3 regions of the Streptomyces sp. NPDC058051 genome follow, and region 2 is predicted to be linked to each of the others. Evidence: riboswitches for the same ligand, from Rfam matches in the RefSeq annotation. Region 2 holds a riboswitch; each other region holds the start of a gene.
The links. Region 2 has a riboswitch for S-adenosylmethionine ahead of thrC (threonine synthase). Riboswitches for the same ligand answer to the same signal wherever they lie in the genome.

Region 1: it holds a riboswitch for S-adenosylmethionine, as region 2 does, so the genes downstream of both, ACFVUT_RS18310 (putative leader peptide) here and thrC (threonine synthase) in region 2, are expected to answer to the same signal.
Region 3: it holds a riboswitch for S-adenosylmethionine, as region 2 does, so the genes downstream of both, ACFVUT_RS09810 (aminotransferase class V-fold PLP-dependent enzyme) here and thrC (threonine synthase) in region 2, are expected to answer to the same signal.

The regions. Positions count from the first base shown of each region.
Region 1 covers NZ_JBHVRW010000010.1:192,448-195,700, reverse strand. The annotation lists gene ACFVUT_RS18320 (NtaA/DmoA family FMN-dependent monooxygenase) at 1-510, opposite strand, end outside; gene ACFVUT_RS18315 (LLM class flavin-dependent oxidoreductase) at 529-1,737, opposite strand; gene ACFVUT_RS18310 (putative leader peptide) at 1,830-1,937, opposite strand; SAM riboswitch class IV at 1,995-2,107, opposite strand; gene ACFVUT_RS18305 (putative leader peptide) at 2,305-2,415, shown strand; gene ACFVUT_RS18300 (hypothetical protein) at 2,800-3,253, shown strand, end outside.
Region 2 covers NZ_JBHVRW010000019.1:79,268-82,520, forward strand. The annotation lists gene ACFVUT_RS26540 (trehalose-6-phosphate synthase) at 1-284, opposite strand, end outside; gene ACFVUT_RS26545 (glucosyl-3-phosphoglycerate synthase) at 329-1,279, opposite strand; SAM riboswitch class I at 1,433-1,559, shown strand; gene thrC (threonine synthase) at 1,577-2,878, shown strand; gene ACFVUT_RS26555 (MoaD/ThiS family protein) at 2,908-3,186, shown strand.
Region 3 covers NZ_JBHVRW010000004.1:411,764-415,016, reverse strand. The annotation lists gene ACFVUT_RS09820 (cytochrome bc complex cytochrome b subunit) at 1-41, shown strand, start outside; gene trpD (anthranilate phosphoribosyltransferase) at 182-1,246, shown strand; SAM riboswitch class IV at 1,352-1,469, shown strand; gene ACFVUT_RS09810 (aminotransferase class V-fold PLP-dependent enzyme) at 1,646-3,022, shown strand; gene ACFVUT_RS09805 (Lrp/AsnC family transcriptional regulator) at 3,103-3,253, opposite strand, start outside.

The sequences.
Region 1 (3,253 bases), on a different contig from region 2:
GAGTTCGTTCGCGGTGGCCAGGAACTCCTTGGCCCGTGAGTACCGCTCCTCCTGCGGGAGGAAGCCGCCGCGGCGGAAGTTCTCCCCGGTGAAGGCGTCCCACGAGGTGACGACGTTCCATGCCGCGCGCCCGCCCGAGAGGTGATCGAGGCTGGCGAACTGGCGGGCCACCTCGTAGGGCTCGTTGAACGTGGAGTTGATGGTGCCGGTCAGGCCGAGGTGCTCGGTGACGGCGGCGAGGGCGGACAGCACCGTGAAGGTGTCGGGGCGTCCCACCACGTCCAAGTCGTATATCCGGCCGCCCTGTTCGCGCAGCCGAAGCCCCTCGGCGAGGAACAGGAAGTCGAACCTGGCCCGTTCGGCAGTGCGCGCGAAGTGCGCGAACGAGCTGAACTCGACGTGGCTGCCGGCCTCGGGGTCGCTCCACACGGTGGTGTTGTTGACCCCGGGGAAGTGGGCCGCGAGATGGATCTGCTTGAGCGGCTTGCCGGTGTCCTTGCTGGTGCTCATGTCGGTGGTCCCTCCGGCTCAGGCGTTGGCGTAGCGGTTGGCGGGGCGGGAGAGTCCGAGCAGCCCGCGCAGGGTGTCGGCCTCGTAGGCATGCCGGAAGGCGCTGCGGCGCTGCAGTTCGGGCACCAGGCCACGGGTGATCGCGTTGAGGTCGTGGCCGATCACGGCGGGGCGCAGCCGGAAGCCGGAGAGTCCGGCCCGCTGCCACTCCAGGAGCAGATCCGCCAGCTGAGCGGGCGTGCCCGTGAACACGGGCGCGTCACTGGTGTACGCGTAGCCCGCGAGGCCGTCCAGGCGGGCCCGGCGGGCCGCCGCCGCCGCGGGGTCGTCGTCGAGGAACACCACCAGGTCACCGAAGAGGTGCAGCGGTTCCTCCGCACGCCCGGCCACGGCCTGTTCGCGGCGGATCTCGTCGACGACGGCACGTGCCTGGTCTGCGTCGTGCGGGGTGACGTAGCCGATGTCGGCGGACCGGGCCACCAGTTGGAACGGGACGCTCTGGTGCGCCAGAGCGCTGACGACCGGCTGCCCCTGCGGTGGCCGGGGCGTGATCGAGGGGCCCTTGACGCTGAAGTGTCGGCCCACGAAGTCGATGTAGTGCAGCTTGTCGCGGTCGACGAAACGGCCTGTGGCGGAATCGCGGATCTCCGCGGAGTCCTCCCAGCTGTCCCACAGGCGGCGCACCGCCTCGACGTAGTCGCCGGCCTCCTCGAAGAGTTCGGCGATCAACTCCTGTACGGCAGGGCTGTCCAGGTCTTCGATGCGGACACCCGGAATCGCACGGCGCCCGAAGTGGGCCGCCTCGTTCCGCCGCGCCGACACCTGGATCCGCAGGCCCGCGCGTCCGTTGCTCACGTAGTCGAGGGTGGCGATCGCCTTGGAGATGTGGAACGGCTCGGTGTGGGTGGGGACCACGGTCGGTACGAGCCCTATGTGCCGGGTCAGCGGGGCCACACGGGCGGCGATGAGCACCGCGTCGAGCCGCCCCCGCACCTGATCGGTACGGCCGTCGGGTTCCGCGAAGTGCGAGCTCTGGAGCCCGAGCGCGTCCTCGATCGTCACGAAGTCGAGCAGGCCGCGCTCGGCCTCCGTGATGACGTCGGCCCAGTACGGAGCAGTGAGCAGGTCCCCGGGACGGGCCACCGGCTCACGCCATGCGGCCGGGTGCCAGCCCGCGCCGTCGAGCGCGACGGCCAGGTGGAGCGAAGAGGACAGCGAGGAATTCAGCGAAGAAGACGAGGACACGAGAGGGGTGCCTTCCTGATCGACCGTACGTGATCACCGTCCCTCGTCCGGAGGGTTCGGCGGCGGGAGAGCGGTCAGGAACAACAGAGCGCGGCGGCCACGCGCTGCAGGTCGATGTGAGGCCGGGAGCACAGGTGGAGGCGTCGTCGCGGGGCGATAACCCTGACCAGCAGGCGGGACACGGGTGCCACGACCGTCACCTCCGCCCTTCCGTCTCGGCGGACCCGAGGGTTCGGCCCGCATCGCGCTTGCGGAACCCGGACGGGCTCCGCCTGGTCATCACCTGGAGCACCCCACCGCGCAGGAGGGTTGCCGGTCAGCAAGCCAGGGCTTGACGCTGACACTCATGACCTGCCCGGAACGCTACGTGGGGCGGCAGCCTCGCGCAATGTCCGGCAGGCATGGTCATGCTCACATCGCCACGACGCACAACAACACGGCTACGCCGAATGTTCCGTCAGACCGGCCCGGCTGCCGACTCGTTCGGACCGGGGTCGAAGCCACGCCCCTTCTTGACAGGGGCATGCTTCTCTTGATTGCCTTCCCGGCATGCATCCGGGAGTTCTTCTGACGGCGCGACGCCATGTCGACCTGGTGAGGCACGCCTCCAGCCTGTGTAGCTCCCGGGCAGCCTGTGCCGTCATCACGCACACGTCGTAGTCCCGCGTCGACAGCTCCCTTGTCGGCCAACACATGTGTCGCTGCTCCGGCAGGCGCTCCCCGGGCATTTCCACGATCCGACAGGCGCAGCCCCTCGTCCCTGTCCTGGCCATTCTCCCTGCCCTGGTCATCGTCCCCGTCCTGGTCATCGTCCCTTCCTGACGCATGACGACCTCGGTACAGCTGTCCAAGAGCTCTCAGTGATCGCCTGAGGTTCTCTGTTTCGCCTCCGCACCGGTTTCGCCTCGGCAGCCAACCGTGGTGCGGACCTGCTCGGCGCATCCCCCGCCTCTTGTCCTCCGCCCATGTGCACGGCCCGGCGCCAGGGCCGGACGTGCCCTCAGACGTGCCCTCGTCCGTATCGCGTATTCCCAGGAGACCCGCATGACCTTCGCCGTCCCCGCCCGTTCACGGCTGCGCACCGCGCTGGCCGCTGCCGTCACCGCTGCGGTGGTCGCCGCAGCGGGCGCGGCTCCCGCAAGCGCCACCGGCTCGGTCTTCGCTCCGGCGCCGCCCCACAACCCGTACACCGGACCGGACGGCACTGCCACCATGCACGGGGACACCGCGTCCTCGGACACCACGCCGCTGGCCGGGCCGGGGCCCGGCACGCTCACCTCGGATCGGGTGGCCCTGGCGTCCGCCTGCCCGACCGTGCTGGTCGGGTCCGACGGCTATCCTGTGGCGTTGTGCACGCCCATCTTCGGGCAGGTCCCCACGGTCCACCTGCTGGACCCGGACGACGGCGGCTCGATCGCCGAACTCGCCCTCACCAAGGGCTCGCTGCTGGGTGGCGTCTACGCGTACATCGACCAGAACGACCGCCTGGTGGTGGTGG
Region 2 (3,253 bases):
CCGACCCCGCGCCGGACCGCTTCCCGGTCCCCGTCACCGAGCGCGGCGCACACCCACAGCTTGTCCTTGACGGCGCTCAGCCCGGAGACGAGCCCGCCGCCGCCGCGCTTCGCGTCGAGCGTCCCGTCCACGGCGAGGCTGTACGAGACCGGGCCGCGGTTGGACGCGACGAGGACCTGCGCAGCGGACCGGGCCCCGGACGAGGCATCGGGCCGGGCCCCGGACAAGGCTTCGGACGGGGCTTCGGACAAGGCTTCGGACGGGGCTTCGTGCTCGGAGACCATGTTGCGGAATCTAGCCCGATCACGAACCGCCCAAACGTGCGAAGTCAGGCCGCGCGGCGCGAGACGTACTCCTCGATCTCACGCATCGGGGGTCGTTCCTCGGTGTCCACCGCATGGGTGTGCGGGACGAAGCCGTCCTCGCCGCGTTCGAACTGGGTGAGCGACGGCCGTACTAAGTGACCCCGGGAAAGTCGGAGTTGCGCGGTCCGGTAGATGGCCGCCGCCATCCGGCCGAGGGCCTGGCCGTCCTGGTGGCGGTGTCTGCGCACCCCCACGTCGACCTGGGCCAGTGCGTCCAGGCCCACCGTGTGCAGCGCGTCGACCAGGAGTCCCAGCTCCACTCCGTAGCCGACGGGGAAGGGAAGCCGTTCGAGGAGGGAGCGGCGCACCGCGTACTCGCCGCCCAGCGGCTGGACGAAACCGGCCAGCTGCGGCCAGTGCAGATTGAGCAGGGGGCGGGCCACCAGTTCCGTGACGCGACCGCCCTGACCGGCGGTGTCGCCGAAGGGGCGGTCGTACATCGCCTTGACGAACTGCACGTCCGGTTCGGTCAGGAGCGGGCCGACGATGCCGGAGACGAAGTCCGCCGAGAAGTCCTTCAGATCGGCGTCGACGTACGCGACGATGTCACCCCCGGTCACCAGCAGCGACCGCCACAGGACCTCGCCCTTCCCGGGCACGGCGGGTATCCGGGGGAGTATCGCGTCCCGGTGCACCACCCGGGCGCCGGCCTCCCGGGCCACCCGCGCGGTGGCGTCCGTGGAACCGGAGTCGATCACCACGAGTTCGTCGACGAGACGGACCTTCTCCATCAGCTCGCGCCGGATCGTCGCGACGATCTCGCCGACCGTCGCCTCCTCGTTCAGCGCGGGCAGGACGACGCTCACGCTCCCGCGACGCGGCTCCCGGGCCTTGGCGGCGAGCAGCCGGTCCAGCGGGCGGTCGGTGGCGGACCAGGAACGCCTGGCCAGCCAGTGTTCGACCTCTTCCAGCACGCTCGATACTCCCTGTATGTGATCCATCTCGCGGTTCGGACGACTATCTCAACAGTCCGGTGCTTCGGTTACAGTCTTGAACAACGCGGATGACCCTCGCATGTCGGGGTCCGTCCGCCGAAAAACGCCTGGATCGACGATCCAGTGCCATAGCGCTCATCCAGAGGGACTGAGGGAACGGCCCGTTGAAGTCCCGGCAACCCTCCTGCCGACCGCGAGGTCAGGTGGGGAAGGTGCCAATTCCGTCTCGTGGCGAAATGCGTCGCGAGGAAGATGAGGAGAAAGGGCCTCGCCACCATGGCTGCGCAGACTGTTGCAGTAAGCACCAATTCTTCCGACGACGCTGTCGATCTCGGCCCCGCCGCGGCGCTTTCCTGTCGCGAGTGCGGCGAGCGTTTCGAGCTCGGCCCCCTCTTCGCCTGTGCGTCCTGTTTCGGGCCGCTCGAAGTGGCGTACGACCTGCCGAGCGGCTCTCCCGACGAGCTGAAGAAGCGCATCGAGGCCGGACCGAACAACATCTGGCGTTACGCGCCGCTGCTGCCGGTCCCCGCCGATGTCGCGGACAAGCCCAACATCAACCCCGGCTTCACCAAGCTGGTCAAGGCCGACAACCTCGCCCGCGAGCTGGGCGTCACCGGCGGCCTGTACGTGAAGGACGACTCCGGCAACCCGACGCACTCCTTCAAGGACCGTGTCGTCGCCATCGCCGTCGAGGCCGCCCGCGCCTTCGGTTTCACCACGCTCTCCTGCTCCTCCACCGGCAACCTCGCCGGTGCGGTGGGTGCCGCCGCCGCCCGCGCCGGCTTCCGCTCCTGCGTGTTCATCCCGCACGACCTGGAGCAGGGCAAGGTCGTCATGGCCGCGGTGTACGGCGGCGAGCTGGTCGGCATCGAGGGCAATTACGACGACGTCAACCGCTTCTGCTCGGAGCTCATCGGCGACCCGCTCGGCGAGGGCTGGGGCTTCGTCAACGTCAACCTGCGCCCGTACTACGGCGAGGGTTCCAAGACCCTGGCGTACGAGATCTGCGAGCAGCTCGGCTGGCGGCTGCCCGACCAGATCGTCATCCCGATCGCGTCCGGATCGCAGCTCACGAAGATCGACAAGGGGCTGCAGGAACTGATCAGGCTCGGCCTCGTCGAGGACAAGCCCTACAAGATCTTCGGCGCCCAGGCCGAGGGCTGCTCCCCCGTCTCCACCGCCTTCAAGGCCGGACACGACGTCGTACGGCCCCAGAAGCCGAACACCATCGCCAAGTCCCTGGCGATCGGCAACCCGGCCGACGGGCCGTACGTCCTGGACATCGCCCGCCGCACTGGCGGTGCGGTCGAGGACGTCGACGACGAGCAGGTCGTCGACGCCATCAAGCTGCTGGCGCGCACCGAGGGCATCTTCGCGGAGACGGCGGGCGGGGTGACGGTCGGTGTGACGAAGAAGCTCATCGAGGCGGGCCTGCTCGACCCGACGCTGACCACCGTCGTCCTCAACACCGGCGACGGCCTCAAGACCCTGGACGCGGTGGCCGCGACCTCGCAGGCGACCGCGACGATCCGGCCGAGCCTGGACGCCTTCCGCGCCGCCGGCCTCGCCGGCAGCTGACCACCCGAGACTGAAGAAAGGCACCCCTCATGAGCGTCAAGGTCCGCATCCCCACCATTCTCCGCACCTACACGGGCGGCCAGGCCGAGGTCCCGGCCGAGGGCGCGACCCTCTCCCAGGTCATCGAGTCCCTGGAGCAGAACCACCCCGGCATCGCCGCCCGCGTCCTGGACGACCAGGGCAAGCTGCGCCGCTTCGTGAACGTGTACGTCAACGACGACGACGTGCGCTTCGAGGGCGGCCTGGAGACGGCGACGCCGGACGGCGCCGGGATCTCGATCATCCCGGCTGTGGCGGGCGGCTGCTGACCGCCTTTCCGGCCTGACAGCGATATCGGAATTGCCCCCTCTGCGAGAGAAGCGGAGGGGGCAATTC
Region 3 (3,253 bases), on a different contig from region 2:
AGGAGTACAAGGAGATCACCAGCGGCCACGGTCACCACTGATCGCCTGAACTGATCGCCACAGCAGGAGCCCCGTCCATCCGATGGACGGGGCTCTTTGCTGTCCGCGGCCCTCGATAAGGTGGAGGTGACCCCTTTTGGGGTGACCTCTTTTATCGGCTGTGGACCCTCAGGAGCGGACCATGAACGTTGTGACCCCGGGCGGCGGCGACAGCGTGGCGGACCGTTCCTGGCCCGGCGTGCTGAACCCCCTGCTGCGCGGCGAGGACCTGAGCGCGGACGACACCGCGTGGGCCATGGACCGCATCATGAGCGGTGAGGCGACCGATGTGCAGATCGCCGGTTTCGCGGTGGCGCTGCGCGCCAAGGGCGAGACGGTCGACGAGGTGTCCGGCCTGGTGCGCGCGATGTACGAGCACGCCCGCACCATCCACGTGCCCGGCCGCACGGTCGACATCGTCGGCACCGGAGGCGACCTCGCGAAGACGGTCAACATCTCCACGATGTCGGCGATCGTCATCGCGGGTACCGGCGCCAAGGTCGTCAAGCACGGAAACCGCGCCGCGTCCTCGGCGAGCGGTTCCTCCGACGTCCTGGAGAAGCTCGGCGTCAATCTGGAGCTCAGCGCGCAGCGGGTCGCCGAGGTCGCCGAGGAGGCGGGCATCACCTTCTGTTTCGCGGTGAAGTTCCATCCCGCCCTGCGCTACGCGGCCAAGGCCCGCAAGGAACTCGGCGCCCAGACCACCTTCAACATCCTCGGGCCGCTCACCAATCCCGCCCACGTGCGCGCCCAGGCCATCGGCGTCGCCGACCTGCGGATGGCGCCCATCGTCGCCGGAGTGCTCGCCGAGCGCGGCAATTCGTCGCTGGTCTTCCGCGGTGACGACGGTCTGGACGAGCTGACGACGACCGCGACCTCACGCGTCTGGGTGGTCCGGGACGGATCGGTGCGCGAGGAGGCGTTCGACCCGCGCGACATCGGCCTGGAGCTGGTGCCGACGCAGGCGTTGCGCGGCGCCGACGCCTCGTACAACGCGGATGTGGCCCGCCGGGTGCTGGCCGGCGAGCGAGGGCCCGTACGGGAGGCCGTGCTGCTCAACTCGGCGGCTGCGCTGGTGGCTCTGGACCCGACGGACGGCACGCTGAACGAGCAGCTCGCCGCCGGGATCGCCAAGGCCGCCGCATCCATCGACTCGGGCGCGGCCCGGGAGGCGCTGGACCGCTGGGTTGCGGTCAGCAACGCCTGAGAGCCTGTCGGGTGGCCTCTGATCGGGCGGAAGGTGACGCGGGGCGCGGTCCGGATCCTGGACCGCGCCTTGCGCGTCCACGCACGTATGGCAGGATGCTGGTCAGGTCATGAGTGACAGCGACTACGGCCCCGGCCCGCTGTCCGGCAACCCTCCGTCCGTGGCGGGGTGCCCCGGGTGAAGACCAGGCCGTAGGCAGCGAGGTCTGCGGCAAGCGCGGGCCCCTCGGCATCTGTGAATGCCAACCCCCGGGGTCCTGGTCCCTAGGGAGTCTCTTGTGAGCACGCGAATGCGATAGGGCTTCCCGGCCCTCCTCCGCACACCCCCTTTTCACTCTCCGCTGTGCTGCCGCGTATCCGTCGGCGCCTGCGATTCGCCTGCCTCTTACGGGAGTTCGCCATGTCTGTCTTCACTGCTGCCGCCGACCAGTCGCTTTGTGCCCCGCTGCCCGTTCTGGGACAGGATGTAACGGTTCCGCTGGTCACGGGTGGTGAAGTCACCTATGCCGCTCTCGACTACGCCGCCAGCGCCCCGGCCCTCCAGCGCGTCTGGGACGACGTCGCCGCCTACGCCCCGTACTACGGCAGCGTCCACCGTGGCGCCGGGTACCTCTCGCAGCTCTCCACGGACCTGTTCGAGAACAGCCGGGCGACCGTCGCCGAGTTCCTCGGCTGCCGGGCCGACGACCAGGTGATCTTCACCCGGTCGACCACCGACTCCCTCAACCTGCTGGCCGCCGTCCTCCCCGCCGACTGCCAGGTCTTCGTGTACGAGACCGAGCACCACGCCTCGCTGCTGCCGTGGCGCGACGCCCGGGTGACCTACCTGAACGCCCCGCGCACCCCGGCGCAGGCCGTCGAGACGCTGGAGCGCGCGCTCGCCGCCCGTGACCCCCACGGCCCCGCGCTGGTCTGCGTCACCGGCGCCTCCAACGTCACCGGTGAGCTGTGGCCGGTCAAGGAGCTGGCGGCCGCCGCGCACGCGCACGGTGCCCGGATCGTGCTGGACGCCGCCCAGCTCGCCCCGCACCACCCCGTCCACATCGCCGACCTGGACGTCGACTGGGTCGCCTTCTCCGGACACAAGCTGTACGCGCCGTTCGGCTCGGGTGTGCTCGCGGGCCGCGCCGACTGGCTCCAGGACGCCGAGCCGTACCTGGCCGGCGGCGGCGCCTCGCGCAAGGTCGCCCGCCGCACCGACGGCGGCGTGGACATCGAGTGGCACTCCACCGCCGCCCGCCACGAGGCCGGTTCCCCCAACGTCATCGGTGTGTACTCCATCGCCTCCGCCTGCAAGGCGCTGACCGAGGCGGGCTTCGGGAACCTGGTCGCCCGGGAGCAGCGCCTCGTCACCGCGGTCCGTGCCGGTCTCGCGGAGGTCCCCGAGGTGAAGGTGCTCTCGCTGTTCGGCGACGACGCCCCTCGGGTCGGCGTCATCTCCTTCGTGGTGGAGGGCTGGAACAGTTCGCACTTCGCGGCGGCGCTCTCCGCCGAGTACGGCATCGGGGTCCGCGACGGGCTGTTCTGCGCCCACCCGCTGCTCCGCACCCTGCTGGGCAGCGACCCGCAGGCGGTGGGCGAGTGCGGTGCGCCGGAGGCCGAGCCGGGCGAGCGCTCGTTGAACGCGATCCGGGTGAGCTTCGGGGCCGGTACGCCGGACGAGCACGTCGAGCGGTTCGTCGGCGCGGTCAAGGAGCTGGTGGGCAAGGGTGCCCGGTGGAAGTACCGGACCGAGGGCGGTCGCTGCGTCCCCGACCGGGGTGCGGCGCAGCTCTGACGGATGCGTGGCCCTTCGGCGGGGGACGGGCGGGCGGGCCCGTCCCCCGCCGAAGGGCCACGCCGTGACGCGGGGCGTTCCTACGCGTCGAGGCCGATGGCGAAGGCGGCCTCCAGGTCGTGCTGGGAGTACGTACGGAAGGCCACATGCGTGTCGGTGGCCTCGACGCCGGGGATCTTGCTGATCCGGCCGGGGATGACGTCCGCCAGATCGTCGTGCCTGGCCACCCGG